One region of the Blautia luti genome, then DNA from elsewhere that is predicted to be linked to it. Evidence: riboswitches for the same ligand, from Rfam matches in the RefSeq annotation. Region 1 holds a riboswitch; the other holds the start of a gene.

Evidence for each region. Region 1 has a riboswitch for tetrahydrofolate ahead of folE (GTP cyclohydrolase I FolE). Riboswitches for the same ligand answer to the same signal wherever they lie in the genome.
Region 2: it holds a riboswitch for tetrahydrofolate, as region 1 does, so the genes downstream of both, R8695_RS01270 (folate family ECF transporter S component) here and folE (GTP cyclohydrolase I FolE) in region 1, are expected to answer to the same signal.

The regions. Positions count from the first base shown of each region.
Region 1 is NZ_AP028156.1:1,262,397-1,271,467, forward strand. It holds partial or broken gene R8695_RS17670 (Y-family DNA polymerase) at 1-396, shown strand, start outside; gene R8695_RS05860 (WYL domain-containing protein) at 495-914, shown strand; gene R8695_RS05865 (DUF4869 domain-containing protein) at 908-1,366, shown strand; gene R8695_RS05870 (ATP-binding protein) at 1,372-2,355, shown strand; gene R8695_RS05875 (hypothetical protein) at 2,448-5,795, shown strand; partial or broken gene R8695_RS17675 (peptide deformylase) at 6,045-6,178, shown strand; THF riboswitch at 6,398-6,494, shown strand; gene folE (GTP cyclohydrolase I FolE) at 6,630-7,187, shown strand; gene R8695_RS05890 (HD domain-containing protein) at 7,184-7,681, shown strand; gene folP (dihydropteroate synthase) at 7,721-8,530, shown strand; gene folK (2-amino-4-hydroxy-6-hydroxymethyldihydropteridine diphosphokinase) at 8,588-9,071, shown strand, end outside.
Region 2 is NZ_AP028156.1:277,321-286,391, forward strand. It holds gene R8695_RS01255 (amidohydrolase family protein) at 6-875, shown strand; gene R8695_RS01260 (hypothetical protein) at 951-2,129, opposite strand; gene R8695_RS01265 (hypothetical protein) at 2,154-2,342, opposite strand; THF riboswitch at 2,500-2,605, shown strand; gene R8695_RS01270 (folate family ECF transporter S component) at 2,694-3,254, shown strand; gene R8695_RS01275 (GNAT family N-acetyltransferase) at 3,432-4,208, opposite strand; gene R8695_RS01280 (SGNH/GDSL hydrolase family protein) at 4,309-5,007, opposite strand; gene R8695_RS01285 (F0F1 ATP synthase subunit A) at 5,439-6,101, shown strand; gene atpE (ATP synthase F0 subunit C) at 6,364-6,582, shown strand; gene atpF (F0F1 ATP synthase subunit B) at 6,622-7,122, shown strand; gene atpH (ATP synthase F1 subunit delta) at 7,103-7,606, shown strand; gene atpA (F0F1 ATP synthase subunit alpha) at 7,623-9,071, shown strand, end outside.

The sequences.
Region 1 (9,071 bases):
TTTATTTGAGGTTGTTCAAAAGTAAAAGAAGCCAACAGTGCCCGCAGGTGGAAAGCACCGAACAGAACATTTATTGGTTCTTCTGATGACAGTACAGAATTAAATATCAAAGATCTGCTATATAAACTGTTTGGCGTTAATGCAGAGCTGCTGATCGATCATGCCTGGGGATATGAACCCTGTACCATGAAAATGGTCAAGGCTTACAAACCGGAAGCGAACAGTGTTTGTTCCGGGCAAGTACTTCATTGTCCTTATGACTTTGAAAAAGCAAAATTAGTCGTCAAAGAGATGACGGACCAGATGGTTTTGGATTTGGTGGATAAGAAGCTTGTAACAGACCAGATTGTGTTGACGGTTGGTTATGATATTGAAAATCTGAATAATTCCAATCGAACAGATAAGTGATATTAAATGTGAAGAGTGGTAAATGTAAAAACAGATACTGAAATGCTTTCCAGATATGTAACCGGCCGAAGACAGAGAATGAAACAGTGTATTATAACGTAGATTATATTCACACAGCTATTTATGAAAATAAACAGATTAAATTTCATTATGCGGAATGGACAGTTAAGAAGAAGCTGAAATTGAAAAAGAATGGTGCCTTCTACGTTATCAGTCTTTGGGCGTTGACATGGGATGATGAAAATTACTATTTGGTAGCCTATGATGCATCGGCCGGAATCATCAAGCATTATCGTGTAGATAAAATGCGGGATACTGAGATTCTGGAGTCTGATCGTAAGGGGGAAGAGTCCTTCAAAAAGCTTGTATCGGTAAGCTCACAGTTTTTTGGCTGGCTTACCGGTGTCGGATCCGGGATGAGGATTGTCGGACCGGGATTTTTTGGCGGAACGAAACCATGTTATAAGAAGAATTGTATTTTGAGAGGAGGCTTTTATAAATGTTGAACATTATTTATGGAGATGTGAAAAACAGTATTTATAATACAAATGTTTATTTTAAAAACAGTTATGAACCAGAATGGCTTGATGCAGAACTGGCGAAAAAGATGATTAAAGATATTGATGATTCAGAAGTATTGAGTGGTGAATGCATTAACAGTCCGGTGTTGGGACAGATTCCTCCTGAAAGACTGTCAGGAGGAGTGAAAACATTGTTGCTGATTTTAAATGAACCGGATCGGATTTTTAATGCCTCGACCTGTGGCGATAACTGTGCAAAATGGATATTGGAAATTGGCAGGATTAAAGATGTTACCATTAATCTCAGACATATGATGAGTTTTGGAAAAGACACAAAATTTGAGATAAAAGTCCAAAATGGAGGAGAAACGGTCCATTCAATGAAGGAACTTGTTCCTATAGCAAATAAGTATTTAAATGAAATGAAACAGGAGTAGTGATTATGAAAGGTTCACATAGAATCATTGTAGAATCCAGAAAAGTGAAATATGATTTTGTAATTCATAGGAATATTACAATCATTACTGGTGACAGTGGATCAGGTAAGACTGTTTTAATTGATCTTATACATGATTATGGAAGATATGGTGCGGACAGCGGTGTATTTCTTTCCTGCGACTGCCCCTGTAAAGTGATTGATAGTGAGGATTGGGAAAGAAAGATAGAAGAAACAACAGGAAGCATTATTTTTATTGATGAAGGAAATCGCTTCCTGGTTTCAAAGAAGTTTGCACAGCTTGTGCAGGGATCTGATAATTACTTTGTACTGGCTACAAGAGAAAAGCTTCCGGCATTGCCATATAGTGTAAGTGAAATATATGGATTTCGCAAATCTGGAAAATTTCATGATGCGAAACAGAAATATAATGAGATTTATCATTTGTACGGTGAAATATCAGAGGAAAAGAATATCAATCCGAAACTTGTAATAACAGAGGATTCCAATTCTGGATTTGAATTTTTTAAAGAAATGTCCAGACAGAAGGGTGTGAATTGTTTTTCTGCTGGTGGGAAGTCAAATATCATCAGACAGTTGGAACAGAGACCGAATGAAGAGGGTACAATTTTGGTCATCGTAGATGGAGCTGCATTTGGTTCAGAGATGAAAGATATCAGTGAATGCATTAAAACACAGGGAAACATTGTACTCTATGCACCAGAATCTTTTGAGTGGTTGTTACTTTCAACAAAGGAAATACCGGAAGTAAATGTAGAAACAATACTTCAGAATCCGGAAGAATATATAGACAGTAAAGAGTATGTCAGTTGGGAACGATATTTTACAGATTTATTGATAGAAAGTACCAGTAAGAATTTTATATGGGCATATTCAAAGAAAAGGCTTACAAAGGCGTATTTTGCTCCAAGAATAGTGAATGCGGTAAAAACAATCATGAAATTGGTAGACTGGGAAAAATTATTCTGAAAAGTCAGCAAAAAGCTTTTTATTATCGTATTACGTGACATAAAAATGCCGAAATGAATGATATGCAAAATCCTGCTGATAAGGAGTAATAGATGACAATGGATGTTTCACTTGTAATTGGTGGTTTAAAAGGAATTTTAGAAAATTTATGTGATAATTATTCGGATAGTATTATTGGGAAAGCGGCAAGTACATCACGTGATTATTTGAAAAATAGAAATGTTGACTCTAAAATTAATGAGGTTGCTTCTTGTTTAACAGGATTGAAATGTAAAGATAACACATTATTTTTGAACGATTTGCAAGCGGCATTTTCTAAAGACAATCTGCAGAAGATTTTAAAAGAAATCCGAAAAGATGATGCTTTTGATATGGAAGAAGCATTGAGACAAAAATTAAATGATTTATGTGAGGCATATTATGTTGATAATGCTGATAAGATAATTGATTCATTGGTGCAAATGTTTTTTGAACTTACAGCAATGAATAATCCTGAATTGGAAGGAAGATTATTTTTTAATAGGCTTTCACGTAAGCAAGAAGAATTAAAGACTCTACTAACTACTGGACTATCGGAAATTAAAAATGAATTGAGTTCTATATCTGGAGTTTCTTATGGGTTAAGAAAATCAGATTATGAACGTGTTCATATAGAAAATGGAACAGTGATTGGTGATGACAAGGATTTGTTCACTTGGAACTTAAAATTTTATCAGACGGATGGATTGTTTGGTAGCAATGAAAAACGGAAAGCCGAAGTTATAGGATTAACAAAACATTGGAAGGAAGAACGTGAGTTATATCCGGGATGGTATATTGCCCCAGTAACTAAAAGAGAAATATTAGCGTCATATACCAGAGATGAATCATTATTGTGGAAGACAGCTGACCTGTCTATGCAAGAAAAAATAGATTTTGCATTTGAATTAGTATGGAGACATGAAACAGGATTTATTGTGTTTTCACAAATACTGCAGAACCATATTTTTGAACTGTGGAAAGAGTATAAAGATAAAGGCGACTGGTCAGCTCAGGATAAGAACGAAAAATGGTTTTACATTGGTCAATCACTATTGCGTGAATATAGAGAAGACATGAATTGGAATTCGTGGCAAAAAGTATTCGATGTGATGAAAAAAAGTGCTGCAATAATGGAAACCGGAAATGAAGAACTTGAAATGGAATTCATAGTTCATCTCTTTTATAAAATGCAAATATCTGATGTTCGAGATAAAATACAACAGTTTTCCTGTGAAGATAATAGATATGCATTGCGTTTGAATAAGGTTGGTTTAATGGCAGAATGTGGTCTGCTTGAAAGTGCATATTTAGAATTGAAAACACTCATTGCTGAATTAGAAGAATCCATTGATAGCATGCCAAAAGAAAAAAATAAGGATTTTGTACAATGCGGATCTATTTTATCTGGTGCATACGAACTTTTAGCATTTGTAATTCAAGGACTTCATCCATTTGATAAAAATGAGGAGCTTCATGTAGCATGGAATGGAATAGAAGATTATTCTCGATTTTTTGATTTCGAGAAGGAAAAAAAACAATGGAATAATTATTTGTATAATTACTACTGTAAGCACAAGGAAGAACCTTTTGAGATAAATCGAGAAATAAGAACAATCACATGGGGGAGCAATGGATTTGGAGAAATCTATAGTTTCTATAGAGTATTGGCAAGGATTGCAATGCCGCTGCATCTTGGTATGACAAGACTTCTTCCACATCAGGAAATAGAATTTATTAACGCACTATTTATCAATACTCCGTCATTGGGATTTTTCATGTGTATGAGATCAGGAAATGACAAAGTAGTTAAATCTATTATTTCACGTAAAAATTGTATCAGTGCCGGTTTTGATATTTGTAGAAAATTATTTGATTATGCATTTAAATGTATCGAACAAAATATCGAAAGTATTAGCGTAAATACTGCAAGAGGTAATGCGTATACTCATTTGCTGAATAATGGATTGGAAATACTTAGAAGATTAGTTTCGGTAGCTTCTTTAGTTCAGCAAAAAAAATTATTGACACTGATGTGCAAGTTAATTGATACAGATATTGTGCGTGAATACCGTGTAATGGATAAATGGATTTATCAGATTCTTTGTATCATAGATGAAAATATTAAATCACAGTATTTAAACGAAATATTATTATCTTCAACAAAAAACAGAACACATATAGGTGAGGATAGATCAACCGATCCTTTTGATGTGATTTCTGCCAGTACCCTTGCAAAAAAATACTATGAAAAAGCAAATATAGATTCGACCATTATAGATGATTTGATAAAATGTGCTAGTGAATCGGAAGAAGATTATTGGGCGATTATTCCGCGTTTAAACAAATTAAGAGAATGGTCTCTATTATCAGCTGAACAATTGGCGGATTTACGAGAATTAATTTGGAAAAATGTAAATGAAGACACAGGACTTCCGAATTTTAAGGAATACTACGCCGCCGCCTTTTTGAAGTGGCCAAGTCCAGAAGGAAGAGATGTTAAGACTCTTGTACGAAACTATATTATGGATAATAAGTTTTATGATAATCTGAAATCCAGAGGACTTGAATCAGTTACGATGGGCGAGGCAAGAATATTTGCAGAACTTCAGTGTATGAATTATTTGTGCCCTGATTTATTGGAAATTGCGGATATCGAAATCATCCTTAACAGATTTATTGAGTACTGGGAAATCGGTAGGAGCGGATTTGATAATAATGAGCATAGGGATTTTTATTATGATGAGTTTTATGATAGGTATCAAGCACTGGAGCGTGTAATCGGTAGCTTTTCATTTGAAATAGATCGGATGGATTCTGATTTAGTAGTGAAGTTGCTGAAAATACTTGATGAAATGAGCGAATATGGGATAAATACTTTAGAATCAAGAGCTCTTTTATTTAGCAAAGAAAGAATAGAAGCTGAATTAGGAGAAAACATTATTGATCAATTCTATAGTGATGATAAGAATAAAATAGCAGATGCGACGAATGCTGCTGAACATATTATTTTGAAGTGGCCGGAATTAGATACAGCAAAAGAATTGTTGATCGAGCAAATAAGACTTATAAGATATGGGAAACAGCCTGGATTACAGATGTTTTATATTTCTATACATAATTTGGCATATATGGGGGTGCTTGATTTATCAGATGAAATTCTTATGCCATTAGATAAGGCTTTATTAGAGTGTGCAGAGCATACGGCTTATGAAAAAATAAAGGAATGTACAGAAAAAGAGATAAAATCTACAATAAATCTTCGTTCCGCATGTGCAAGAACTGCTTTTCAAATAGATAAGTGTATTTCGGAAAAACCAGATGCACCGGTATTGAAAGGCATTGAAAAATGGAAGGAAATATGTATTGGAAGATTGTCAAACAATGAATTTGTAGAGGTTAAGAGACAGTGGCTTTTATAGATTAAAGGATTATATGCTAATAGACAAGATTGCTTTATTGTATCTCCGAGACGGAAAGATTCTGAGTTTCAGAAGTAGAGGAAAAGACATATATTACAATCCCGAAGGAAAAGAGAAGACACAGAAACAGATATGCAGATACTGGCGCGATATAGCGATATTGGAAGATACAGTAAAGTTGAAGCACAGGCACATTATCATCAGGAAGGAATCACTATGTGGATAATCTGGTATATGGCTAAGTTTGCTCGTGAGTCTAGATACCAGGAAATAGAAGTGGAGTATTATGATTTTAACTGGAAAAAACAGCGCCAGAAATTGTCAGGATGGACGGTACAGATCTGTTAGCTGAAATTAATCATTTGTCCGGAAAGATTATATAACATGGAAATAGATGTGTTACGGAATTATGTACGATTCTGGACCGAGAATATGGTATCAGTACGGACCGGAAGATGTAAAGCAACATTATAAAGAATATCTGCAAAGTGTGCTTCGAAACTATTAGTTCTGGCAGCAGGAAAAAAATTATTCTGAAAGGTCAGAAAAAACCTTTTCTATTATCGTATTACATGGTATACTGAATACCGAAATGAATGATATGCAAAATAGGATTTTATGCGTCAAGTGTTCGGTGAATGGGGAGTTGTCACTGAAACGAAAAGTGCGTCTTACGGTATATTATCCGCACCCGTTGCAAACAATATAAGAGGATATCTCATATTGTGTTAGGGAATGTTTTCGACATACATTCTATCACAATTGGAGATATCCTTTTTAATTTGGTCAAAAGGATAATCTCCATTTCAAAAATACAAAGGAGGTTATTTTTTAATGGTTGACAAAGTGAAAATTGAGCAGGCAGTCCGTCTGCTTCTGGAAGGTATCGGTGAAGATATCACACGGGAAGGTCTGATCGATACTCCTGACAGGATTGCCCGCATGTGTGAAGAAATTTACGGAGGTCTTGGCCATGAAGCGGACCAGCACCTGTTAAAGCAGTTTCCGGTAGAAAATAATGAAATCGTGCTGGAAAAAGACATCACCTTTTACTCCATGTGTGAGCATCATCTGATGCCTTTTTATGGAAAAGCTCATCTTGCATACATCCCCAACGGCAAAGTTACCGGTTTAAGCAAACTGGCACGTACAGTAGAGGTTTATTCCAGAAGACCACAGATCCAGGAACGGCTTACTGTTCAGATTGCAGATGCTTTGGAGCGTACTCTGGATCCAAAAGGAATTATGGTAATGCTGGAAGCGGAACATACCTGTATGACCATGCGCGGAATAAAAAAACCAGGCAGCAAAACAATCACTACTGTAACCCGTGGTGCGTTTACAGAAGATAAGGAACTGCAGAAAATGTTCCTTTCTATGGTAAAAGGATGAATAACAATTTTTCAGATATGGATCGTGTCAATCAGATCTGGAGACACCCGGTTTATCAGGAACATTATAAAAAAATACAGGAACTTGAAAGTGAACGGATCTTCTGCCGTCATACTCCTGAACATTTTCTGGATGTTGCACGGCTGATGTACATTTATGCACTGGAGGAACATCTGGAGCTGCCTAAAGAGCTTATCTATGCAGCAGCACTTCTTCATGATATCGGACGTGCACAGCAATATCAGTACAACATTCCCCATGATATTGCAGGAGTAGAAATCGCACGGGAAATCCTGACAGATCTGCACTTTACAGAACAGGAAAAAGAACTGATTCTGTCTTCCATTGGACATCACCGAAAAGGAGATTCCTGCAGTACGCTGGCAGCACTTCTTTATAAAGCGGATAAGCAGTCCAGAAATTGTTTTTTATGTTTTGCTGCCTCTGAATGCTATTGGTCTGATGATAAAAAAAATATGAAAATTGAATACTGATCTTCTTCATAAGCACAAAAGAAAGGATGGGCTCTGCTCATGAAAATTGGAAACCGTTTTTTTGATACTAAGAATCATACTTACATAATGGGAATTCTAAATGTTACCCCTGATTCCTTTTCTGACGGCGGCAAATGGAATCATATGGATGAAGCTTTGAAACATACAGAGGCAATGATTGCTGATGGTGCAGATATTATTGATATCGGAGGCGAATCTACACGTCCCGGTCATACTCCTGTCAGTGCTGATAAGGAAGCACAGAGAGTTCTTCCTGTTATTGAAGCGGTCAAAAACCATTTTGACATTCCTGTTTCTGTAGATACTTTTAAGAGCAGTGTTGCTGAAAGCTCTATCCAGGCAGGAGCTGACCTGGTTAACGATATCTGGGGATTAAAATATGATCCGAAAATGGCAGCTGTGATCGCAAAATATGATGTGGCCTGTTGTCTGATGCACAACAAATCTAATACAGAATATCAAAACTTTCTCATTGATATGCTCGCCGAAACACAGGAATGTGTCAATCTTGCAAGACAGGCTGGCATTAAAGATGAAAAAATTATGCTTGATCCGGGAATTGGTTTTGGAAAAACATTTGAAATGAATCTGGAAGCAATGAATCACCTGGAGCTTTTTCAGAATCTGGGATTTCCGGTTCTCCTTGGTACATCCCGCAAATCCATGATTGGACTGGCACTGGATCTTCCTGTAGATCAGCGCATGGAGGGGACTTTGGCTACCAGTGTAATTGGCGTAATGAAGGGATGCTCTTTTGTCCGTGTCCACGATGTTAAAGAAAATAAGCGTGTGATCCAGATGACAGAAGCAATCCTGGGACGCAGATAAATTACTGGCACAAAACAGATGGTAAATATAAATAACATACAGAAAGGATTTGCTGTTATGGATGAGACCAGATTAGACAAAATAGAAATTAAAGAGTTGGAGGTTTTTGCAAACCATGGTGTATATCCCGAGGAAAATGTTCTGGGACAGAAATTTGTTATTTCTGCCACTCTTTTTACCAGAACACGTCTGGCGGGATTAACCGATGAGTTGTCTGCCTCCATAAACTATGGCGAAGTCAGCCATATGATCACTGATTTTACCAGAAAACATACTTATAAACTTCTGGAATCTCTTGCAGAGAATCTTGCAGAAATGCTTCTTTGCTCTCTTTCCGGACTTGAAAAAATCACTCTGAAGATCGAAAAGCCCTGGGCACCGGTTGGTCTTCCTCTGAAAACCGTATCTGTGGAAATTACACGGAAATGGCATACTGCTTACATTGCTTTTGGCTCTAATATGGGTGATAAAAAGATGTATATAGATAATGGGATCCGTGGTCTGGCAGAGACAAAAGGATGCCGTATAGAGGCAATTTCCG
Region 2 (9,071 bases), 990 kb from region 1:
GGGGAATGTTTGGAGAATGTCATGCACATATTATTATGGACGGCGTGAATTATCGCCATGCTGTTGATTTACATAAGAATGGACCAGATGAAGGTGCGATAAGAGAACATTTGAAAGCTTATCAGGACAGAGGGATCACCTTTGTCCGCGATGGAGGGGATGCCCTAGGAGTTTCCCTGAGAACGAAGCAGATTGCACCGGAATATGGGATTGATTATCGGACGCCTGTATTTGCCATTCATAAAGAAGGCCATTACGGTTCTATTGTTGGAAAAAGTTTTTCTAATATGAAGGAATTTCATCTGTGTGTACTGAAGGCGAAAGATAAAGGAGCGGATTTCATAAAGATCATGACTACAGGCCTGCTGGATTTTAATGATCACGGTACAGTGACAGGAATGCCTCTTTCGGCAGAAGAAGTAAAGGAGATGATCCATATTGCTCATGAAGAAGGAATGGCGGTCATGTCTCATACCAATGGATGTTATGGAGTGAAAGCAGCAGTGAGCGCCGGGGTGGACAGTCTGGAGCATGGAAACTATATGGATGAAGAATGTCTGGACATGCTGGCAGAGAATGATACAGTATGGGTTCCTACACTGGTGACCATTCGAAATCTTATGGGAGATGGCCGTTACGAAGACAGGGTGCTTCGCCCCATTATAGAAACAGCAGAGAAAAATGTGCGGAAGGCATTTGCCAGGGGAGTGAAAATTGCTCCCGGAAGCGATGCTGGTGCATACAGAGTTCTTCATGGAAAAGGAATTCAGGATGAGATAGAAGCTTTTGAAGAAATTCTGGGGAAAGAGAAAAAAGTGTATGACTGGCTTGCAGAAGGAGAGGCAGAAATCCGGAGAAAATTCAGCAGACGGTGATAAATTATGTCTTCTCTGATCGAGAAAAGTAACAACAGCCGGGTACAAATGAGGAATGTACCCGGCTGTCTGCATTTATGCGTCGTGTATCTGTACAGCAGTATAGATATTAGAAGACTTGGATCTGGATGGGTGAAAAATAATACGGACATAACTTCCGTATTCCAGTGCCTGATCCGCATAGTTTTCGGCACTTTCTACCCGGAAAGTATCTATGGCTCCATCGTCTGTCTGAAGGGTGATGGTATTGGCTGTATTTCCTGTGATGGTACCAGTGACAGTAAAGGAAAGGTGCTTGTCTGAAATGTTATCAGGATCCTCTCCTGTAACAGCCAGGATCTGAATTCCCTCCAGAGTATCTGTCTGGAAATCCCCTTTGTATGTAATATTTACATGAGAACCTGGGGCAATTCCCCCTTTGAACCATACCGAAACAGAGGACATATCCAGATTCAGGAGCGTATCCGTGCCGGCAGGGATGATCTGAAGGATGTTCAGGTTTACACCCTGGACAGTTGCCAGAAACTGCTGTTCTTTTTCGGTAATATCTTCATCAGATCCATCGTCAGGTTTCTGTGTTGGAACAGGTGTCGGGTCGAGAATCTTCAGTTTCTTCAGGTCGGAAATGCTCAGGACTTTAAGGTGACTGGCATTTACAGCTTGGGAAGTATCCTGAGAATTGTCGGGAAGAGTTCCTTTGTATTTTATATATACCCAGTCACCGGATTTGATGCCGTTCTGGTAATACTGCCTGGTTCCGGTAATAGGGTAGGTAGTGGTAATGCCTTTTTTATTTTTTATGGTAATGGTGTTGGGAGTCAGGGCCATGACTTTTCCACGGGTTGTGTGGTTTTTCAGTTTGTTTTTCTTATGGAATTCATCTACGACCTTGAGTGCCTTTACTGTACTGGTGTCTGTATTGGAGAGCTGTCCTTCATAGATCACGCTGATCTCATCGCCTGTGATCATACCGCCTTCACATTCCAGGGTGGCGTTTGACACATTGAAGACGTAGGAGACGTCCTGGGAAGTGAGGATCAGCTGGCTTCCGGTGAAATCCTGGAGTGTTCCGGAAATCTCATCCATATACACGCGGTCTTTGATTTCAGAGACAGTGTTATCTGACGGGACAGGAGTTTCCTGAACTGAAGTATCTCCTGTAGAGATAAATTGCTCCAGAACAGTTCCAAGGGTGCAGCCGCTTAAGCAGAAGCTCAGACTGGCGCAGATACAGACAGCAAATAATTTTTTCATAATAAAGACAGACCCTCCGACAATTTAATTCGTATCTTCGTTCCTGTCTGCGGGAGTAAAGGCATAAAGCTCTTTGTAATTTTCCCATTCATTCTCATCACGGACAGGAGCCGGTATCAGGCCTGTACATTCCGTACAGGCGTTGGTATCCAGGTAATTATCATAACATAAATGGTAGGGATTTTGGCAGTTATTTTTCGGTTTTTTGCTCATTTTTTGTCACCTCATTTTATCAGGTTTACTGCACACAGCATTCTTAATATGTGGAAAAGAGGTATGGAATATTCACAGAGATAAATCTGACAAGTAAATAACGCGAAATATATTGCAATTTCTATAAATTGTGCTATAATTTCACTAAATAAATAATAGCGAAGTAGGATTTTATGCGTCAAGTGTTCACAGGCTGGGGAGTCGCCGTGAAACGAAAAGCAGAAAAGCGTGCTGCTTACGATATAATTTCCGCACCCGTTGCTACATATGAGGACATCTCATAATGTGGAGGGATTATTATTTATGGTAACTACTCTATTTTTTTAAACACATTATGGAGGTGTTTTTATTATGCAGAAAAAACAAACATGGAACGTAAAAACATTGGTGTTTATGGCACTCCTTATTGCCATGCATCTGGTACTGACACGAGTATTGGTTATTGATCTTGGTGCATACCGTATTTCTGTAGGAAGTGTAACGACGATCCTGGCAGGTCTGTGGCTTGGCCCGGTAGCTGGTGGTGTCTGTGGATTTTGTGCGGATATTATCGGATGCTTCATGAAAGGTTATGCTGTAAATCCGTTTATCACAGTTGCAGCAATCCTCTGGGGTGTGCTTCCTGCCCTTGCAAAACCATTCTTTGCGAACAGAAAGAAAACAGGAAAGACAGTTGGTATCTGCGTATCTATCGTAGTAACTGCAGTTCTCAGTTCTCTGGTTCTTACAACAGCAGGACTCGTGATCATGCTTGGATATAACTTCTATGCGATCATGCCCGGAAGACTGGTACAGTTTGCAATTATGATCCCGGTTTATTGTGTATTAACATGTCTGTTGTATTTCAGCCCGCTGACAGCGATGGTTGCAGGAAATACATCACCAGCAGTGCTGAAAAACAAAACAGTATAATTGAGGCAGAGATAAAATACAGAATAAGACTTGAATATTAAAATGATATACAACATAGTTGGCGCGAACTATGTTAATGAATCAACTGATTCCCCGAAAAAGAAAAGTTAAAATCTATAAAAATTAAGAACTATCTGTAAAAGCAGAAAATGAAAATGCTTTACAGATAGTTCTTTTTTATTTCTCAGGTGGAAAATTTCCGTTCTCATCCGGCTGTACGCGGAACCAGTAAGTATAAAGCTGCTGGAATCCAAGTGATCTGTATAATGCCCGGGCATTGTCATTCCCTTCAACAACCTGAAGATAAGCATTCTGAGCTCCTTTTTTAATACCTTCTTTCAGAAGTCCGGTGCAGATCTGACGGGCATAGCCATGTTTGCGGTATTCTTCTTTAACATGGATGGCATAGATGCCAATATAATCTCTGTCCAGAATACCAAGTCCGGTTGCGATGATCTGGTTGTCCATGCGGATGGAAGCACAGATGGTTTCCTTGAGGATTGCCTGATACATGGATGGAACAACTTTCCGGTGGACAGGATTGGTGGTATTTTTTAAACGGAACAGGCTTTCAATCCATTCGGAGGGAATATTATCACAGAAGGTTACATCAGGATATGGGGCATCCAGCCGTGCGGCGTTCATGCTCATTGCCATGACATTGGTGGTATGTTGGACGGCATATCCGCGGTTTTCCAGAACATAATCAAAGTCAGGAGAAACAAGAGGGCTGATCTTAAATACAGCAGGAGTTCCCAGTCGTTTATATACACTTTCGCAGTATGGGATTTTTTCCCGCCAGGTGAGGGTGGAATTGCCGAACTGTTCCACACTGTTGGTTCTGTGCGTATAAAAATAGGAAAATCTCAGGATCCAGCCGTCATATAATTCCATCTTGTGAGATGGCCAGGCATTCAGAGACATATCTTCAATCTGTTTAATTGTAGTTTCCATAATATAAGGAAGACTCCTTTCCATAATAAGTCCACAGATATGAGTGTGGGCAGTGATTTATTATACAAAGTTCCGGGAAAATGCGCAATAGCTCATCTGTTCAGGAATTGTTATCTATGCTTTGAAGGAGAGGGAACAGTTTCTCGGCCAGAAGTTTATGTCCATACAAAGTAAGATGAATCCCGTCTGTTGTTATGGTATCGAAACCCGATTGAGTTGCTTCCTTATTAAAATAGTTATGCAAAGGCAGAAATGGAAGTCCGACTCTGACAGAGAGCTGTCGGATAATATCAGACATGGTATGGACATAGGGAATCCATGTCTCATATTCTTCCGGATGCGGAAAGATAAATGGTTCCATAAGGATTACCTGCCTGGCATCTGCAGTTATCAGGTTCAATAATTCATTATAATGAGTGGCAAACTCTCTCATCATCTGTTTTTTCTGAGAATTCGTCCGGTCTGTGTTCATTATCAGACCGATATCATTGATGCCGATCAGCAGAGTTATAACAGGAGAGCGATGTAAAGAAATACGGTGTTGACGGATATTTTCAAGGACTCTTGTCACAGTGAAGCCATCTATGCCATAGTTCCTGAAATGTATGGCGCCTGTTGATTTATCTGTTAACTGTACAGCGCTTGATGAGTGTCCGACAGTATCTCCGGATATGGAGAAGGAAGGAGTCTGATTACGGAACATTTCTGAGAGTATCTGTACATACCCATTTCCCAGAGGAAAATCTTCAAATAAATGATTGCAGTCTGTGATGCTGTCTCCGAGACAAATAACCTGCATAAAAAACCTCCTGTTTGGTATTACCAATATAAAGATTGGTAAGTATAAAGATATAAAATTTATATAAAAACTATATAAAATAATATCATCCACTTACAGTTCGGTCAATGAAAAATGCCTCTTTTTCGTGAAAATGCCTTGAGAAAATTGTGAAAATCTATTTTGCGATCAAAATACTTCGATGAAATGCACAAAAATAAAAACTATTTTTGTCAGAAATAGTCAAAATGATTGTTGACTTTTTAACGGATTTTAATATAATAATCTCAAAATCATGAATCGATGGAAAGCTTATGAAATATTTTACAGTCATAAGTTTCGGAATCCTGGCTGAGGCATCTGAGACGGACAGCATAAAAAGCCAGAATGTCTTCCGGAGATTTAAATAGAAAAAGGAGGGAAAAGAAACGGGTAATTTAGCAGACACGTTAATGGAAGAACTTCAATGTAAGACAGTTTTTACCATACCGGTGTTTGGAGGAATACCAGTTGCAGAGTCAGTAGCAGTGACATGGGTGATCATGGCAGTGCTTTTAATTTTGTCATTGGTGCTCGTAAGAAACCTGAGTGTGGAAAACCCTGGTAAGAAACAGATTTTGTTGGAAACCGGTGTCAGTTTTCTTCATGATTTCTTTAAGGATATCCTTGGAGAAGAGGGAAAAATGTATATTCCCTATCTGATGACAGTTGTCATTTACATTGGAATTGCAAACATTTTCGGTGTGTTTGGATTTGTACCGCCTACAAAGGATTTAAACTGTACGATCGGTCTTGCACTCACAAGTATTTTTCTGATCGAGTATGCAGGATTCCATAAGAAAGGTCTGAAAGGCTTTCTTAAAAGCTTCGCAGAGCCGGCACCGATCATGCTGCCGATTAATATTCTGGAGGTCGTTATTCGACCGACATCACTTTGTATGCGACTTTTTGGTAATGTATTAGGAAGCTATGTGGTTATGAAACTTCTTGAGTTTATATGCCCGGCAATTCTTCCTATCCCATTCAGCCTGTATTTTGATTTCTTTGACGGATTCATTCAGGCTTATGTATTTGTATTCTTAACTTCTTTATTTATCAAAGAAGCTATTGAATAAAAAAGATTACTGTTCATACAGGAATATGACATCTATATAAGATCTGAGACGCGGGACATAAGGGATAAGACAGCAGTTATGAACAGCACTTAAATGCTGTCCGGATATCCGGTGGGTCATAACGGTTATAAACAACCGTTGGTACAGACATCTGTTGCACAGGCATCAAATGATCTCATCGGAATATCGACAGGATAGCATATTGTGAAGAAAGATTTGTAATATTTAGTTTATTTCAGTTAAACAACAGGAGGAAAAAGTTATGTTAGTAGCTATTGGAGCAGGAATCGCAGTTTTAACAGGTATTGGCGCTGGTATCGGTATTGGTATGGCAACATCTAAAGCAGTAGAAGCAATCGCAAGACAGCCGGAAGCAGAGAGCAAGATCAGTAAATCCCTTCTTTTAGGATGTGCCCTTGCCGAGGCAACAGCTATTTACGGTTTCGTTATCGGTCTTCTGATCGTTATCATGCTTGGCTAATTGATGGATAAAGAATAAGTAGAAAGGCAGGTGGGACCGGTGATTGAAATTAATATCAACGTGGTCTTTACAATTATCAACCTGATTGTTCTTTATCTTTTAATGAAAAAGTTCTTATTTGGTCCGATCCTCAATGTGATGGAGCAGAGAAAAAACATGATCGACCAGCAGTTCGCAAGTGCCAAGGATACAGAAGAACAGGCATATGAACTGAAAGGCAAATATGAAGATGCACTGAAATCTGCGAAAGACGAATCCATGCGTATTGTAAACCAGGCAAAGGATGAGGCAAAAGTACAGGCTGAGCGTATTGTAAAAGATGCAAACACACAGGCTGGTGCAATGCTTGACAAAGCAAAGGCAGATATCAGGACAGAGCAGGAAAATGCTATGAAGGCTATGGAAAGCAGAGTAGCAGAGATTGCGCTGGATGCAGCCTCAAAGATCATGGGAGAGAAAAACAGCAGTCAGCAGGATTTGTCCCTTTATGACCAGTTTATAAAAGAGGCAGGTGATTCCAATGACGGAAACAAGCATTAATTATGCAAAAGCATTATATGAGCTTTCTGTCCCGGAAGAAGCTGTTTTGGAGACAGAAAAGATTTTCAAGAGTACCCCGCAGTTAAAGGGTGCTCTTGAGAATCCGCTGGTTTCTTTAAAAGAAAAAGAACATGTAATTGACAGGGTATTCCCACAGGAGATGAAAAATTTCCTGAAGGTGACCTGTAAATATCAGAAAATCAGCAGCATTTATGATATCCTGGAAGCATATGGCGATTACAGCCGCAAGCAGAAAGGTATCCTGAAAGCTGTTCTCACATATGTAACAAAACCGGAAGAAGCCCAGAAAGAGAAGATGGAAGATTTCCTTCGCAGGGAATTTGGAGCAAAGGAAGTAATCCTTACTCTCAGAGAAGACAAATCTTTGATCGGAGGCTTCATTCTTTCTGCCGGAGACAAAGAGTTCGACTGGAGTCTCCGCGGACGTTATAACAATTTAAGACAGAAATTGACACGGAGGTGAATAAAAGTTGGCTGCAATGAATCCAGATGAAATCATTTCGATTCTGAAAGAAGAAATTAAGAATTATGACGAAATCAGCAAGGACCAGGAAGTAGGAACAGTCATCTCCGTCGGAGATGGTATCGCCACGGTACATGGTATTGATCATGCTATGTATGGCGAGGTTGTAACCTTTGAGAATGGTCTGAAAGGTATGGTTCAGGATATCCGTGCAAACAGCATCGGATGTATCCTGTTCGGTAAAGATACAGGAATCAAAGAAGGAACAAAGGTAGCAAGAACCCAGAAGCAGGCAGGTGTGCCTGTAGGTGACGCTTTTATCGGAAGGATCGTAAACGCTCTGGGAGCGCCGATCGATGGTAAAGGTGAGATCAAGGCAGACGGGTATCGTCCGGTAGAGAATCCGGCACCTGGAATTATTGACAGAAAATCTGTAACAGTTCCTCTGGAAACAGGTATTCTTTCTATTGACTCCATGTTCCCCATCGGCCGTGGCCAGCGTGAGCTGATTATCGGTGACAGACAGACAGGTAAGACTTCCGTTGCACTGGATACCATTCTGAACCAGAAAGGTAAAGATGTAATCTGTATCTATGTTGCAATCGGACAGAAAGCTTCCACAGTAGCTAAGATCGTATCTACTCTGGAGAAACACGGTGCCATGGATTATACAACAGTATTCTCCTCCACAGCCAGTGACTGCGCACCGCTTCAGTATATTGTTCCTTATGCAGGTACTGCACTTGCTGAGTACTTTATGTATAAGGGAAAAGATGTATTAATGGTTTATGATGATTTATCCAAGCATGCGGTTGCATATCGTGCACTGTCACTGCTTCTGGAACGTTCACCGGGACGTGAGGCTTATCCTGGAGATGTATTCTATCTCCATTCCAGATTACTGGAGCGTTCCAGCCGTCTGAATGAAAAGGCCGGCGGTGGTTCTATCACTGCACTTCCTATCATTGAGACACAGGCAGGTGACCTTTCCGCATATATTCCTACAAACGTTATTTCCATCACAGATGGTCAGATCTTCCTGGAGAGTGATCTGTTTAACTCCGGTATGCGTCCGGCGGTTAACGTAGGTCTTTCCGTATCCCGAGTTGGTGGTGCTGCACAGGCAAAAGCCATGAAGAAAGCAGCAGGAAGTGTCCGTATCGATCTGGCACAGTATCGTGAGATGGAAATCTTTACACAGTTCAGTTCTGATCTGGACGAGGCTACAACTCAGCAGCTGAAATACGGAAGCGGACTTATGGAACTTCTGAAACAGCCGCTTTCAAGCCCATTAAGTCTTCATGAGCAGGTCATCACTCTTTGTGCGGCAACACACAAGGCAATGATGGATGTGGAAACTAAGAAGATGAAGAAGTATCAGAGAGATATGCTGGACTACTTTGACAGTGCTTATCCGGAAATCGGAAGAGAGATCGAGGAGAAGAGACAGCTTCCGGATGAACTG